One region of the Streptomyces sp. NPDC017529 genome, then DNA from elsewhere that is predicted to be linked to it. Evidence: riboswitches for the same ligand, from Rfam matches in the RefSeq annotation. Region 1 holds a riboswitch; the other holds the start of a gene.
What was found. A riboswitch is a leader RNA that binds a small molecule or an ion and turns the genes downstream of it on or off. The one in region 1 is predicted to bind cobalamin.

Region 1 (7,639 bases):
GTCGCGGCGGGGTGGGTGTCCGCCGTGTCGCTTCCGGTGATCGCGGCGCAGCCGGGGGAAGGCGGCGCCGGCCGGTTCCCGGTGGCCGCGCTCGCGGAGCAGCTGGACCGGTATCTCGCCGGGGGTGCCACCCAGGGCGCTTGGGCCGCGGCGGCCGCGCTGTGCGCGGGGTTGCTTCTGCTGCGCCGTGATCGACTGGAGAACCTGTGAGTACGGAGCCCGTCGTGGACGTCGCCGGACTGTCCGTCCGGCACCGCAGGACCGTCGCACTCGACCGGATCGACCTCGGCCTCGGCCCGGGGGTCCACGGCCTCCTCGGTCCGAACGGCGCCGGTAAGACCTCCCTGATCAGGGTTCTGGCGACGGTCTCCCGGCCCACTGCCGGCCGTGTCCGCATCCTGGGTCACGAGCTGTCCGGGCACCGCGGGCTGACCGCCGTGCGGCGCCGGATCGGCTATCTGCCGCAGGATGTCGGCTTCTATCCGGGCTTCACCGTGCGGGAGTTCGTCGCCTATGTGGCGTGGCTGAAGGAGATACCCGCCGCCGAGGCCGGGGCGGCGGTCGAGCGGGCCGTGGCGCGGGCCGGACTGGCGGACCGTATCGACGCCCGGATGAAGTCCCTGTCGGGCGGGATGGTGCGGCGGGCCGGTATCGCGCAGGCGATCGTCAACGACCCGGACGTGCTGCTGCTGGACGAGCCGACCGCCGGTCTCGACCCCGAGCAGCGCGTCGAGTTCCGCTCGCTGCTACGGGAATTGGGGGCATCCGGGACGGTGGTCGTCTCGACCCATCTGGTGGAGGACGTGGCCGTCGCGTGCACCGGGGTCACGCTCGTCGAGGGCGGCCGGGTGGTCTACCGCGGCACGCCGGAGTCGCTCGCGGAGCGGGGCGCGGAGGGCGGTCCCGAGGGCCCAGGAGAGGCGGACGAGCTGGGCGGCAGCCCGGCCGAGCGTGGCTACACCGCGATACTCCGCGCCCACCGCGCCGCCTCCGCCACCCCACCGGGAGCACGCCGATGACCGCCCTCGCCACGCCTTCACCGGGCCGCGGCGCCCGCCGTCCGCACCACCCCCTCGCCTCCGAGACGCGGAGCGGCATCGCCCCCTGGACCGCGCTCGCCGTCTTCGTCGCACTCGCCGTCGTCATGGCGTCGAAGGCGAAGTGGTGGCAGGGCGGTTGGAGCGAAGCACAGTTCACGCTGCACTCCGCCGCCACGCTGCTCGGCGGTCCCCTCGCCGCCGCCGTCGGGTGCCGGCACGGCGGGCGGGAGCGCCGGGCGCGCATGGACGGCCTGCGCGGCTCCGCCGTGCGGAGCCCGCTCGCCCAGTTCGCGGTGTCCGTGCTGCCCGTCGCCGTCGCCGTGGTCCTCGGTTACTCGCTCGCCGCGGCCGGGACGCTGCTGGCGACGTGGCCGTACACGTCGGCGGGCCGCCCCCGTGTGCTGCCGCTGGTGGGGGATGCGGCGTTCCTGGCCGCCGCGACGGCGGGGGCCGTGGTCGTCGGGCGGCTCGTACGGTGGCGGCCCGCTGCCCTCGTGTTCGCCGGTCTCACCTACGTGGCGCTCGCCCTTCCCGCTTACCACGGCTCGGCGGTCCGCTTTCTCAGCCCGGCCGTGGACGGCGGGGTCGGCGAAGCGCTGCCGGTCTGGTGGCAGCCGGTGGTGATGGCCGGGTGGGCGGGCGGGCTCGCCGTAGCGGCGGTCCTCGCGTACACCGCTCGCCGGCCGTCGCACCGCTGCTTCGCGCTCCTCCCGCTGGCCGTCGCGGTCCCGGCCGCCGTACTCCTCGTGCTGGCGGGCAGCCGCGCCTGGCAGCACGACCCGGCCGGCGGGCGCCAGGTCTGCGACGGCTCGGTGCCGCGCGTGTGTGTCAACGCCCTGGACCGGGGCCTGCTGCCGCAGGTGTCGCGGGCCCTGTCCGGCGTCACGGGCCGGCTGGCCGGAGTACGGAACGCGCCGGTCCGCTTCGAGGATCTGCCGCGTGCGACGCGCGCCGACGAGGCCCGGCTGCCGCAGCTCTCCCTGGGGCAGAGCGTCGTACGGGGCAAGCTGACCGATCCGGAACGCTTCGCCTGGGAGGCCGCCGCCGGGATGACGTCGAGCCGCCTCGACGCCTGCGGGGATGCCGCCCTTGCGCGCTTCGGCCGGGTCGACGACGCCGTACGGGACTGGCTGGTCTCCAACGGGTACAGCGAGCGCCGGCGGAAGTACTGGGCGCGTGCGGCACGGGAGAGCGGTGACGCACAGCGCGTCGCTTCCGCGGAGGCGGACGCGCGGGCCTTCGGGCACCTGGCTTCCATGGACGACGAGCGGCGGCGGGAGTGGCTGAGCCGGTATTTCGCCTCGGTGAAGAGCTGCGACGCGCGGAAGGTGCCCCGGCTGTGAGCGGAGCGGCGCTTCCCGGCTCCCGGGTCCCTCACCCCGTGGCGAACGGGATGGTCGCGTCCCGGTCGTAGGCGAGCCGGCCCGCCGTGTAGGTGGCCCTCACGGCGCGGTCGTCGCCGAGAACGACGAGGGCGAAGAGGAGGTCTTCGACGTCCTCGGCACGAGCGGCGCGGTCGGCCAGGAGCGGTGTGGCCCGCGGGTCGAGGACGGTGAAGTCGGCCTCCTGGCCCGGGGTGAGGGAGCCGATCGTGTCGCCCAGGCCCATGACCTCCGCGCCGCCGCGGGTGGCGAGGTAGAACGCCTTGACGGCATCGAGGGCGTGGCCGCGCAGCTTGGCGACCTTGTGGGCGTCGTGCATGGTCCGCAGCAGGGCGAAGCTGGTGCCGGCGCCGATGTCGGTGCCCAAGCCGACCGTGAGCGGGTGGTCGCCCTCCTTGGCCTCGCGGAGGGGGAAGAGGCCGCTGCCCAGGAAGAGGTTGGAGGACGGGCAGTGGGCGACGGCCGTCGCGGTGCGGGCGCAGCGGTCGCGTTCGGCGGGGGTGAGATGGATGCCGTGCGCGAGGACGGTACGGGGGCCGAGCAGGCCGTAGTGGTCGTAGACGTCCAGGTAGCCGTCGCGGTCGGGGAACAGGGAGCGGACCCAGGGGATCTCGTCGCGGTGTTCCGAGACGTGGGTGTGCACGAGGGTGGTGGGGTGGGCGGCACGCAGGGCGCGGGCGGCTTCCAGTTGTTCCGGCGTGCTGGTGGGGGCGAAGCGCGGGGTGACGGCGTACAGGTTGCGGCCCGTGCCGTGCCAGCGCTCGATGAGGGCGTGGGACTCCTCGTATCCGCGTTGCGCGGTGTCGAGGAGGCCGTCGGGGGCGTTGCGGTCCATCAGCACCTTGCCGGCGGCGAGGCGCAGGTCGCGCCGGGTCGCCTCTTCGAACAGCGCGTCCGCCGAGCCGGGGTGCACGGTGGCGAAGGCGAGAGCCGTGGTGGTGCCGTTGCGCAGCAGTTCGTCGCAGAAGGACGAGGCGACGCGGCGGGCGTGGCCGTCGTCGGCGAAGCGCTGTTCCACGGTGTAGGTGTGGTCCAGCCAGTCGGGCAGCTGGTTGCCGAAGGCGGCGACGGCCTCCTTCTGCGCGTAGTGCGTGTGGGTGTCGACGAAGCCGGCGGTGACGAGGTGGCCGGGGTAGTGGACCGGCTCGGTGCCGGCGGGCAGCCGGTCGCGGAGGGCGGCGTACGCGCCCGCTCCGGTGATGCGGCCGCCCTCACAGATCAGCAGGCCGTCGGGCTCGTAGGCGAGGGCCGGCGCGTTGCCGGTGCGGAAGGGGTCGGCACGGAAGCGGACGAGGGGGCCGCGGACGGCGGAGGCGGCCGGCGGGGTCGTGGTCATGGCCGGTCGCGTACCCGTTCCCGTGGGGGCGGATTCGGTACGGGGCCGGGGCGCGTCAGCGGCGGGGGCCCGTACAGCCGAACGGGTCGGGTATCGGCCGGGGACGACAGAGGTGGGGGCGGCGGCGGCAACACTGTGACCGGACGGTGCCGGGCGGGACCGGGCCGGTGCCGGGGACGGGCGCCGGGCCCCGGGCCGGTTCGGCGACCGGGTCGTGACAGCCGAGGAACAGGGGCCGCATGGGTGGGCGTACGGGACAGGGAACGGGCCGCCGGGCGGGGTGGTACGCGGTGCGGGCCGCCGTGGCGCTGCTGATCCTGGCGGGGCTCGCGGCGGGCGGTGCCGCCGACGCGAAGTCGGCGGGCATGCCGGTGCGGGCGGACCGGCTGGAGGCCTACCGCGCCGCGCAGGCCGTCCGTACGGCCGAGACGACCAGGGCCGCCGTCGTCCGGCTGGTCAACCGGGAGCGCGCGAGGGCCGGCTGCCGTCCGGTACGGGCGCACCGCACGGTGACGCGGGCCGCCCAGCGGCACAGTGACCACATGGCACGCGAGGGCTCGCTGTCCCATCGGGAACGCGGCGGTTCCGGGCCCGGCAGCCGGCTCTCGGCGGTCGGGTACGACTGGCGGCGCGCGGGCGAGAACATCGCGCGCGGCCAGCGCGGCGCCGCCGCGGTGACGCGGGCATGGGTGCGCAGCCCGGAGCACCGGGAGGTACTGGCCGACTGCTCGTTCCGGCACGCGGGCGTGGGCGTCAACGCCGGGGACCGCGGCCCCTGGTGGACCCTGCTGCTCGCCGCACCGGCCTGAGGGTTCCGGGGCGCCACCCGGCCGGGTGGCGCCCCGGGTCCTCAGTTCGGGGACGGTGCCGCGGTGCTCTCCGTGCCGCGCGGCGGTGCGGCCGCCGCGACGGTCCGGCGCGGCCGGGTGGCCCGTTCGGCCAGTTCGCCGAAGAGCAGGCCGAAGCCGGCCCACAGGACGAGCTGGACGGCGAGCGCGGAGACCCGGAACTTCCACAGCAGCAGGGCGGGGAAGTCGGCGGGCAGTTCGTTGACGGCCGGCAGGAACGCGTAGGCGAGGCCGACGGCCACGGCGAAGGCGGCCAGCGCCGCGACCGTCGCGTACCAGGCGCCCAGGCGCGGAGCGAGCCGCTTGCCGAGGATCACCGCGGCGATCGTCAGCAGCACGCTGAGGGCGATCATCAGGAAGTACAGCGCGGTGCGTTTGCCGATGGAGTCGGGGTCGCCGACCGACGGCGGGTTGGCCGGGTATTTCAGGAACGGTACGAGGTAGACGGCGGCGAACGCGGCGCCCGAGAGCAGCAGCGCGGTGGCGCGGGGCCCGAAGCGGCCGGCGCGTCCCAGCGCGAAGCAGTAGGCCAGGGCGGCGATCCCGCCCAGCGCGACGCCGTACACCAGGACGCCGGTCGCCAGGCCCGCGGTGGACTGCACCGCGCGGCTGACGACTTCGGCCTCGTGTTCGTGGGCGTGCGCGTCCTCGAACGCGATGGCGGCGTCGACCTGGGGCTCGCCCAGCAGGTAGGCGACGAGCAGGGCGAGCAGGCCGGCGGCGAGGCCGGCCAGCATGCCCCGCGCCAGGAGGGATCTGACGGTGACGGAGTTCATCTGCGGGCCCCCGGTCAGTGGCAGGGGAAGCCGAGCAGGTGGCGACCGTCGTGGACCCACTCGTGCACGTCGGTACCGGAGAGCAGCGAGGTGGCGCCCTGTTCGGCGCCGACGAAGTAGAGCAGGACGAGCATGAGCACGCCGCCGAAGACCGCCCAGGGCAGGACCGTCCTGACCGGCAGGGTGGCGGGCGCGGCGGGTGCGGCGGGGCCGGTGGACGGCGGCACGGCGGACTGGGCCATGGCAGGACCTCCTGGGGGAACTCGCGTCCCGGTGGGTGGGAGTCGTAATGGCAGGACGGGTCTGGCTCGCCCGGCGGCCCCGTACGGGACCGGTCCGGGCTCACAGTGGCGCGACCGCGCCGGAATTCCACCGGCTTCCGTCATGTCATCGTCAATATCATCGGGAACGTACCGCGTGGCGGCGGCGGGGAAAAGACCCCGCGGGCGGGCCCGCGGACGCACGGTGGGGGTCGCGCGCCCCGCTGTTCCCCTTGTGCGCCATCAGGTGTACCGCGTCGGAAGAGGTGCCCATGACAACCCGGGTGACGTTGCTCTCACCCTCCTTCGACGAAGCCCTGCGCACGGTGCGCTTCCCGGCCGACGAACCGCTGACGCCGGACGGACTGCGCCGGGCCCGCGCCGTACGCGCCGCGGCCGCCGCCCTGCCCGCCGACCGGGCCCTGGCCTCCCCTTCCGCGCGCTGCCGGGAGACGGCCGAGGCGCTCGGCCTGCGGGCGGTCCCGGACGCGGGCGCGGCGGGCTGCGCGATGGGCCGCTGGCGGGGCCTGGCCTTGGAGGACGTGCTGGCCGCCGAGCCCGCGGCGGTCGCGGCCTGGCTGTCCGACGCGGACAGCGCTCCGCACGGCGGCGAGACGCTGGCCCAGTTGCTGGGCCGGGTGGCGGACTGGCTGGCGGGTCTCGCGGCGGAGGGCGGCCGGGTCGTGGCCGTAGTGGAGCCGGACGTCGTACGCGCGTCCGTGGCGTGTGCGCTGGGGGCCCCGCCCTCGTCCTTCTGGCGGGTGGACGTACCGCCACTGGCCGTGACGGTGCTGAGCGGGCGGGACGGGCGGTGGAACGTGCGGATGGCGGGGAACCTCGGGCCGGGGACGGCGCCGCAGGCGCCCTGAGGGAGCGCGCAGGCCGCCGTATCCTGGACGGAACCGGTTATTGCACATCACTCGCAATAACGGATCCGGCGGGAATCGGGAACGAAGGAGCGGTGCGGTGGCATCTCCAGGCTCTCCAGTGGTGCTGGGCATCGAGTCGTCCTGCGACGAGACCGGGGCGGGAATCGTCCGGGACGGGCAGCTGCTCGGGCACGCGGTGGCGTCGAGCATGGACGAGCACGCGCGCTACGGCGGCGTCGTACCCGAGATCGCGGCCCGCGCGCACGTGCACTCCCTGACGCCCGTCGTGCGCCGCGCGCTCGACGACGCGGGCCTGACCATGGCCGACATCGGCGCGGTGGCCGTGACCACAGGACCCGGCCTGTCGGGCGCCCTCCAGGTGGGCCTGGCCGGCGCCAAGGGCCTGGCCTACGGGCTGGGCGTGCCGCTGTACGGGGTGCACCACCTCGCCGGCCACGTCGCCGCCGACACCTTGGAGCACGGCCCGCTCCCCAACCCCTGCATGGTGCTGATCGTCTCCGGCGGCCACACCTCCCTCCTCCTCGTACGGGACCTCGCACGCGACCCGATCGTGCACCTCGGCGACACCCTCGACGATGCCGCCGGGGAGTGCTTCGACAAGGTGGCGCGGGTCTTCGGGCTGCCGTACCCGGGCGGACCGGCGATCGACCGGGCGGCGCGCGAGGGCGACCCGAAGGCCGTCGCGTTCCCGCGCCCGCTGACCGGGCCGCGCGACGACCCGTACGGCTTTTCCTTCTCCGGTTTGAAGACGGCCGCCGCGCGCTGGGCCGAACGCCACTCCGGCCAAGAGCTGCCCGTGGCGGACGGCGCGGCCTCCCTCCAAGAGGCAGTGGCCGACGTGCTGACCCGCAAGGCCGTCGCGGCCTGCAAGGAGCACGGCGTGGGCACTCTGGTAGTGGTGGGCGGCGTCGCCGCCAACTCGCGCGTGCGGTCCCTCGCCGAGGAGCGCTGCCACGCGGCGGGCATTACGTTGCGGGTACCGCCCCTGCGGCTGTGCACGGACAACGGCGCGATGATCGCCGCCGTCGGTGACCTCCTCGTACGGGCGGGCGCCGAGCCGGCTCCGCTGGACCTCTCGACCGACCCGTCGGCGCCGCTGGAGTACGC
Region 2 (7,639 bases), on a different contig from region 1:
TTCGGCTGGTTCGGCGGGGGCGGGCTGGACGGGACGGAGCAGTTCTTCACGGCCAGCGGGTATCCGGCGGGCAAGGCGATGGCCGTGGTGGCCGGGCTCAGCGAGACGCTGGGCGGTCTCGGGCTGGCGGTCGGGCTGCTGACGCCGCTGGCCGGCGCGGCGATCGTCGGCACGATGGTGAACGCGCTGGCGGTGAAGTGGGGCGGCGGGTTCTTCGCGCCCGAGGGCGTGGAGTACGAGCTGCTGCTCACGGCGGGTGCGGGGGCCCTCGCGCTGACCGGTCCCGGCCGGTACGCGATCGACCGGCTGCTGCCGGTCCTGCGTGCGCACCGGCTCGCGTACGGCGTGGCCGCCGTGGTGCTCGGTGTGGTCCTGGCGGGCGTGATTCTGCTGCTGCGGAAGTGACGCCCGGCGGGGAAGACGAAGACGACGGACGTGGGAGATGTGGGAAGTGAGGGATTGACGTGAGTGTGCGGCGGTTGAACCACGCGGTGCTGTATGTGCGTGACGTCGAGCGCGCCGTGGCTTTCTACACCGAGGCGCTCGGGTTCCGGGTGGACACCGAGGTGCCGGGGCGGGCCGCGTTCCTCAGTGCCGAGGGGACGGCCAACGACCACGACCTCGGGCTGTTCGCGGTCGGCGACCACGCGCCGGGCCCCGAGCACGGCCGGGTGGGCCTGTACCACCTGGCCTGGGAGGTCGGCACCCTCGGCGAGCTCGCGGACATCGCGGCCGAGCTGGCCGGGCGGGGCGCGCTGGTGGGCGCCACCGATCACCTGGTGTCCAAGTCGCTGTACGCGAAGGACCCGGACGGCAACGAGTTCGAGGTCATGTGGCGCGTGCCGCGTGCGGACTGGCCGGGGGCGGACGAGCCCGACCGGCTGCTCCCGCTCGACCTCGACGCGGCGCTGGAGCGCTGGGGTCCCGGGTTGAAGACGGGCGCGGCGGCCGGTTCGGCGACCTGAGGAGGGGCGGCGGCCGCCGAGGGACGGAAGCCCCCGAGGGGCGGAAGCCGGTCGCGGCCCGCTCCGGGGGAGCGCCGGAGCGTGCCGCGACCGGCCGGGGACCGGGTCAGACGGTTTCCGGGGTTTCCGTCTCCCCGGCCCTCGCCGTCGTCGGCGCCGTCCGCGCCGTCCCCGTCGTCCGCGCCGCCCAGCGTTTCTCCACCCCGGCCAGCCGCCAGTACGCCAGGGCCGCGGCCCAGACCACCACGAACAGGCCGACGATGATGAAGCCGACGTTGTCCAGGTCGATGGACGAGATCCAGCCGGTGACGTCGTCCTTCAGGTCCAGCTTCTCGTGCAGGACGCTGACCAGCTCGATGGTCCCGATGAAGAACGCGACGGCGATCGACAGGCCGGTGATCGTGAGGTTGTAGTAGACCTTGCGCACCGGGTTCGAGAACGCCCACTGGTACGCGAAGTTCATGAACGTACCGTCCAGCGTGTCGAACAGGCTCATTCCCGCCGCGAACAGCAGCGGCAGGACCAGGATCGCGTACCAGGGCAGGCCGGCCGCGGCGCCGCTGCCCGCCATCACCATCAGGGTGACCTCGGTCGCGGTGTCGAAGCCGAGGCCGAAGAGGAAGCCGAGCGGGTACATCTGGCCGGGGCGGGTGATGGAGCGGGTGAAGCGGCCCAGGACGCGGTTCATGAAGCCGCGGGAGTCGAGGTGTTCCTCCAGCTCGGCCTCGTTGTAGCGCCCCTGTCGCATGGCGCGGAAGACCCGCCAGATGCCCGCCAGCGCGACGAGGTTGAGCGCGGCGATCAGGTAGAGGAAGGTGCCGGAGACCGTGGTGCCCACGGTGCCGAGAACCTGGTGGGTGCGGGATTCGTCGTCGAGCAGGGTGCCCGCCAGCTGTGCGCCGCCGGCGACCAGCGCGGCCATGGCGACGACCACGCTGGAGTGCCCGAGCGCGAACCAGAACCCCACGGAGACCGGGCGCTTGCCGTCGGCCATCAGTTTGCGGGTGGTGTTGTCGATGGCGGCGATGTGGTCGGCGTCGAAGGCGTGCCGCATGCCGAGGGTGTACGCGGTGATGCCGAGGCCGACGCCGAAGACCTGCGAACCCACGGTGTAGTGGTTCGGCACGACGAGGAGGAAGAGCACGCCGAAGGCGACGACGTGCAGCGCGGCTATCACCGCCATCAGGCCCGCGGTGCGCACCGTGTCCTGACGCTGCCAGCGGAAGCCGGGCAGGGGGGAGGGCGAAGAGGAAGGGGAGGAAGGGGAGGAAGGAGAGGGAGGGGAGGGTAGGGGGGTGGGGGACAGGGGCATTCGGTGGTCACGCTCCAGCACCTCGTGGATCAGTTCGTGAGATGCCGTGGCCGGTCTCCTGGCTTACGGGTGAGCGCGCCCGGCCCGGCCTTCCCGGCCGCGGGCTGCGGACAGTGGCTCCGTACGGGCGTAGGCGCGTACGGAATGGGCGGGAACTTCCCGATCACAGTGGCGAGGGCCGCTCCGGCCTGGACCCGAAGGTCGTCACCGGTCTTCCCGAACACCACGGCCCGGACACTCTAACCTCCGGCACTCCAACCTCCGGAGGTGCGCGGCCACCGGGCCGATTCCGCGGGAACCGCGGGCCCCGTCCGCTCGACTACCTGGTCCGCGGCTCGCAGTGGCGGGCCGCCGGAGAGTCGAGCGGCAGGGGAGAACGGGCGTATGCGTCCTCGCGGGAAGCGGACGGCGACGACAACGGCTACGGCGACGACAACGGTGCTGGCGGCGGCGCTGGCGGTGGGGGTGGCCGCGCTGGCCACCGGATGCGGTGGCGCCGCCGGTGGTACGGGCGGGAGCGCCGCGGGCGCCCGGGACGGCGGCAAAGCCGGTTTCCCGGTCACGGTCACCGATTGCGACGGGCGGGAGACGACGTTTTCCGCTGCTCCGCGGAAAATCGTCACGAGCAATGCGTCGAGCCTGGAGATGCTGCTCCGGCTGGGGGTGGGTGACCGGGTCGTCGGTACGGGATTTCCGCCGGGTAAGGGAACGTTGCCGCCGGATCTGGACGCGCAGGCGCAGCGGGTGCCGGTGCTGGGCAAGGCGGTGATTCCGAAGGAGAAACTGCTCGGTTCCGGGGCCGATCTCTATATCGATACGTTCGCGTCGATGGGGAACATGGGCGGGGCGGCTGCCGCGCCGACCGACGAGGAGTTCGCCGCGTCGGGCATCAAGCACGTCTATCTGGCTTCGACGGCATGCGCGCCGCGCAAGAAGGCGCCGCAGCGGGATCTGTCCGCCGTCGAGGGTGATATCCGGCGGCTCGGGCAGGTCACGGGCACCTCGCGGCGTGCCCTGCAACTGGTGACGGAGATGGAGAAGAAGGTCTCCGGAGTGCGGAAGGCCCTTGCGGACGTGCCCGCTTCGAAGCGGCCGTCGTATTTCTTCTTCGATTTCGACGCGGGTACGAAGCAGCCGGTGGCCGTCTGCAACCGGCAGGTGGCGCACGCGGTGCTGACCGAAGCCGGGGCGCGCAATGTCTTCGCGGACTGCGCGGGGGACTTCAAGCCGGTGTCGTGGGAGGACGTGGTGGACAAGGACCCGGACTGGATTCAGTTGGGCGTACGGAACCGGGGGAGTGCTGCCGCGAATGAGAAGGCGTTCGACGAGGCGGAGCAGTTCTTGAAGGGATTTGCGGGGACGGCGGGGTTGCGTGCCGTGAAGGAAGGGAAATTCCTGCGCATCGGCTCCGAGCAGACGACCATCGCGGGGGTCGGCAACGCCGACACGGTGCGGCGGATCGCGGAGACGCTGTACCCGGACCGGCTGGGCGGGGCCGGGGCGGCGGGCCGCTGATGCCTCGTACGACGCTCAAGGCCCGTACGCCACCCGAGGACCGTACGCCACTCGTGGCCCGTACGCCGCGAAAACCCCGTACGCCATGGCTCGCCGTCGCGCTGCTGCTCGCGCTCCTCGTCGCGCTGACCGCCGCCGTCTCCTTCGGCGCCACCGACATCGCTCCGGCGGAGGTGTGGTCGGTGGTGTTCCGGCGGCTGGGCGGGCAGCCGCCGAGGCCGGGCACGAACGACCTGATCGTCTGGCAGTTGCGGGTGCCCAGAGCGCTGCTCGCCGCGTTGGTCGGCGCGGGTCTCGGGCTCGTCGGTACGGCCACTCAGGCGCTGGTGCGCAACCCGCTGGCGGACCCGTACCTCCTGGGCATCTCCAACGGCGCGTCGCTCGGCGCGGTGGCCGCGATCGTCCTGGGCGCGGGCGCTGTGGCCGGTACGGGCGGCGCGTTCGGCCTGGCCGGGGGGTTGGGGCTGTCGCTGGCGGCCTTCGCGGGGGCGCTCGCCTCGTTCGCGCTGGTCTGGACGCTGGCCCGCAGGGGCGGCGGCTTCGCGCCGCTGCGGCTGGTGCTCGCCGGGGTCGGCATCGGGCAGTTCCTGGCCGGGATCACCAGCTATCTCGTGCTGCAGGCCGGGGACGAACAGCAGACGCGCGGCGTGCTGTTCTGGCTGATGGGCAGCCTCGGCGGCGCCACCTGGAGCACGCTGGTCCTGCCGGCCCTCGCGGTGCCGGCCGGGCTGCTGGTGCTCCAGGCGCGGGCCCGCGCGCTCAACGCGCTGACGATGGGGGACGAGACGGCGGCGAGCGTGGGCGTGGACGTGGTCCGGCTGCGCCGGACGCTGTTCGTGGTGACCAGCCTGCTCACCGGCGTACTGGTGGCGGTGTCCGGGGCGGTGGCCTTCGTGGGGCTGATGGTGCCGCACCTGTGCCGGCTGCTCGTCGGCGGCGACCACCGCAGGCTGCTGCCGCTGGCGGCGCTGACCGGGGCGCTGCTGCTGGTCGTGGTGGACATCGTGTGCCGTACCGCGATGGCCGACCAGGAACTGCCGGTGGGCGTGGTGACGGCGCTGGTCGGCGCGCCGGTACTGCTGTACGTCCTCGACCGCCGGCTGGGAGCGGGATCGTGAGCGTGGAAGCACGGGCGCGAGCCGGTACGGACGCCGGTTTGCGGATCGACATCGAGGACCTGCGGGTGTCCTACGCCGGGCGGTGCGTCGTGGCCGGTGTGCGGCTGATGGCCGCGCCGGGCGAGATCGCGGGCGTGGTCGGCCCGAACGGCAGCGGCAAGTCCACGGTCCTGCGCACCGTGTACCGGCATCTGCGGCCGGACGCGGGCCGGGTGCTGCTGGCCGGCGAGGACGTCGGTGCCATGCCGGCGACGCGGGCCGCGCGGCACATCGCCGCCCTTCCCCAGGAACGCGGCAGCGACTTCGAACTCACCGTCCACGAGGTGGTGGCGATGGGCCGCACCCCGTACAAGCGGGCGTTCGCGGGCGACGACGCCGCCGACCGGGAGACGGTGGCCCGCGCTCTGGCCGATGTGGGGCTGGCGGAGCACGGCGGGCGGCGGTTCTCCGCGCTCTCCGGCGGCGAGCGGCAGCGGGCCCTGCTCGCCCGCGCCTTCGCGCAGGTCCCGGACGTGCTCGTGCTGGACGAGCCGACGAACCACCTGGACGTACGGCACCAGGTCGAGCTGCTGGGCCTGCTGCGCGACCGGGCCTGTACGACGCTCGTCTCGCTGCACGACCTGAACGCGGCGGCCGCCGTCTGCGACCGGCTGCACGTGCTGCACGAGGGGACGGTGGTGGCGTCCGGCGCCCCGCGCGAGGTGCTGACGCCGGACCTGCTGGCCGAGGTGTTCGGGGTGCGGGCGGCGGTGGTCGACCACCCGCTGACGGGGGACCCGCTGATCGCCGTCGACCAACGGCGGACCGTTCGAAGAGGCACCGGCCACTAGAGAAGCACGGCCGCTAGAGGGGCACCGGCCGCACGGCCTCATCCGCGTAGTGGCTCGGGCGGCCGTCCCGGTGGACGAGCCGGCCGTGCTGCGCCGCGTCGGCCGCGCGCATCAGCCGTACGCTGCCGTCCGGCCGGCGCACCACGCACGCGTGCCACGGCGTCATCCAGGCGTCGGGCGCGTCGAACAGCCGGATGCCGAACTTCTCGGCGCCGCGCGGCTGCGGGTGGATGGACAGCCGTATGGCGTCGGGGTGGTGGTCGGCGATGAGTGCGCCCCAGGCGCGGCTGCGCCGGATGACGCCGTAGGCGCGGGTGCGGCAGGCGCGTTGCAGGGCTGAGCGGGTGCCTTCGAAGCCGGTGGTGTCCTCGAACAGGAAGCGGGTGATGCCGCGGTAGAGGCGCAGCGTCTCGCCGTCGCCGGCGGCCGCGCCCCGGGTCTCGGCGCGCAGCGAGTCCAGGGCGGGGGCGTACCGGGCGTCCACCTGCGTGCGTTTGGCGGCGCTGGGCAGGTCTCCGTAGACGTCGCGCAGGTCGAAGGTGGTGAGGTGGGACAGCCCGGCCGTACGGATCATCGCGCGCAGCGCGTCGTTGTACGCGTCGACGTCCGGGTCGGTGACGCCGATCAGGTCGCTGAAGAGGTGCCCGTCGGAGCAGATGACGAGCCGTGCGCCCGGCGCGTACAGCTCCCCGATCCGGGCGCAGAGCCGGTCGAGGAAGCGCAGGGCGAGGCGTTCGCCCTCGTCGGGGAGGCGGCCGAGGACCTTGGCCGGGTTGGGGGACTTGCAGGGGAAGCCGGGGAGGGTGAGGAGGATGGGGCGCCGGGCGGCCACCAGGGCTTTCAACTGCTCCAGTTGATACGGGAAGTGGGCGGGGGTGGCTTCTCCGGAAGCCGTCGTCTCCAGGGTGCGGCGGTGCGGGAGGAGGCTGGCGAGGATGGCGGTGGCCGTGACCGTGCTGTTCATCGGGCCTCTCCGCGCGAGCCGTACGTGACCGGGAGCGCGCTGACGCCCCGCGCGAGCACCGCCGGTATCCAGTCCAGGTCGCTGTCCGGCACGGCCAGTCGCAGGTCCGGCAGGCGGCGGAGCAGCGTCTCCAAGGCGATGTGCAGTTCGGCGCGGGCCAGTGCGGCGCCGGGGCAGAAGTGGATGCCGTGGCCGAAGGCCAGGTGGGGGTTGGGGGAGCGGCCGGGGTCCAGGGTGTCGGGCGCGGGGAAGCGGGCGGGGTCGCGGTTGGCCGCGCACAGCGAGACGATCACGGAGTCGCCCGCCGGGACCCGGGTGCCGTGCAGCTCGGCGTCCTCGGCCAGGAAGCGCCAGGTCGTCAGCTCGAAGGCGCTGTCGTACCGGAGCAGTTCCTCGACGGCGCGGGGGAGCAGCGCGGGGTCGTCGCGGAGCGCCGCGAGGTGGTGCGGATGGCGGAGCAGGGCGGTCAGCGCCGTGGTGATCTGGTTGGTGACCGGTTCCTGGCCCGCGACGAGCAGCTGGAAGATCATGGAGTCCAGTTCGGCGCCGCTCAGGGCGCCCTCGTCACGGGCGGCGACCAGCCGGGAGAGCAGGTCCGTGCCGCCTTCCCGTCTCTTGTGGCGGACGAGGCCGGCGATGTAGCCCTGGAGGCCGCGGAGTCTGGCCTCGTAGGCGGGGCGGCCGGGGTCGTCCGGGCCGACGGGCTGGACGACCTTGCCCCAGTCCCGGTCGAAGCGCTCGGTGTACTCCGCCGGCAGGCCGATGACCTCGGCGAGTACGAGGAAGGGGAAGCGGGCGGCGAACGACTCGACCAGATCGGCGGACGCCCGGCGCCCGGGGGCCGCGGGCGGCAGCGCGTCCAGCAGCGCGTCCGCCAGGCGTTCGAAGCGCGGCCGGAGTTCCGCCACCCGCCGGGGTGTGAACGCGTCGGTGAT

Region 2: linked by a shared signal. The riboswitch ahead of ACH4K4_RS07795 (HoxN/HupN/NixA family nickel/cobalt transporter) and the one ahead of ACH4K4_RS04755 (CbtB domain-containing protein) in region 1 are both predicted to bind cobalamin.

What each region holds. Positions count from the first base shown of each region.
Region 1 is NZ_JBIRJY010000002.1:233,957-241,595, forward strand. Features, by position in the region: gene ACH4K4_RS04725 (zf-HC2 domain-containing protein) at 1-210, shown strand, start outside; gene ACH4K4_RS04730 (ATP-binding cassette domain-containing protein) at 207-1,019, shown strand; gene ACH4K4_RS04735 (hypothetical protein) at 1,016-2,383, shown strand; gene guaD (guanine deaminase) at 2,415-3,758, opposite strand; gene ACH4K4_RS04745 (CAP domain-containing protein) at 3,998-4,567, shown strand; gene ACH4K4_RS04750 (CbtA family protein) at 4,609-5,382, opposite strand; gene ACH4K4_RS04755 (CbtB domain-containing protein) at 5,397-5,624, opposite strand; cobalamin riboswitch at 5,661-5,804, opposite strand; gene ACH4K4_RS04760 (histidine phosphatase family protein) at 5,915-6,511, shown strand; gene tsaD (tRNA (adenosine(37)-N6)-threonylcarbamoyltransferase complex transferase subunit TsaD) at 6,609-7,639, shown strand, end outside.
Region 2 is NZ_JBIRJY010000003.1:97,738-105,376, reverse strand. Features, by position in the region: gene ACH4K4_RS07805 (DoxX family protein) at 1-405, shown strand, start outside; gene ACH4K4_RS07800 (VOC family protein) at 465-965, shown strand; gene ACH4K4_RS07795 (HoxN/HupN/NixA family nickel/cobalt transporter) at 1,072-2,298, opposite strand; cobalamin riboswitch at 2,308-2,520, opposite strand; gene ACH4K4_RS07790 (ABC transporter substrate-binding protein) at 2,719-3,792, shown strand; gene ACH4K4_RS07785 (FecCD family ABC transporter permease) at 3,792-4,910, shown strand; gene ACH4K4_RS07780 (ABC transporter ATP-binding protein) at 4,949-5,740, shown strand; gene ACH4K4_RS07775 (L-tyrosine/L-tryptophan isonitrile synthase family protein) at 5,754-6,704, opposite strand; gene ACH4K4_RS07770 (cytochrome P450) at 6,701-7,639, opposite strand, start outside.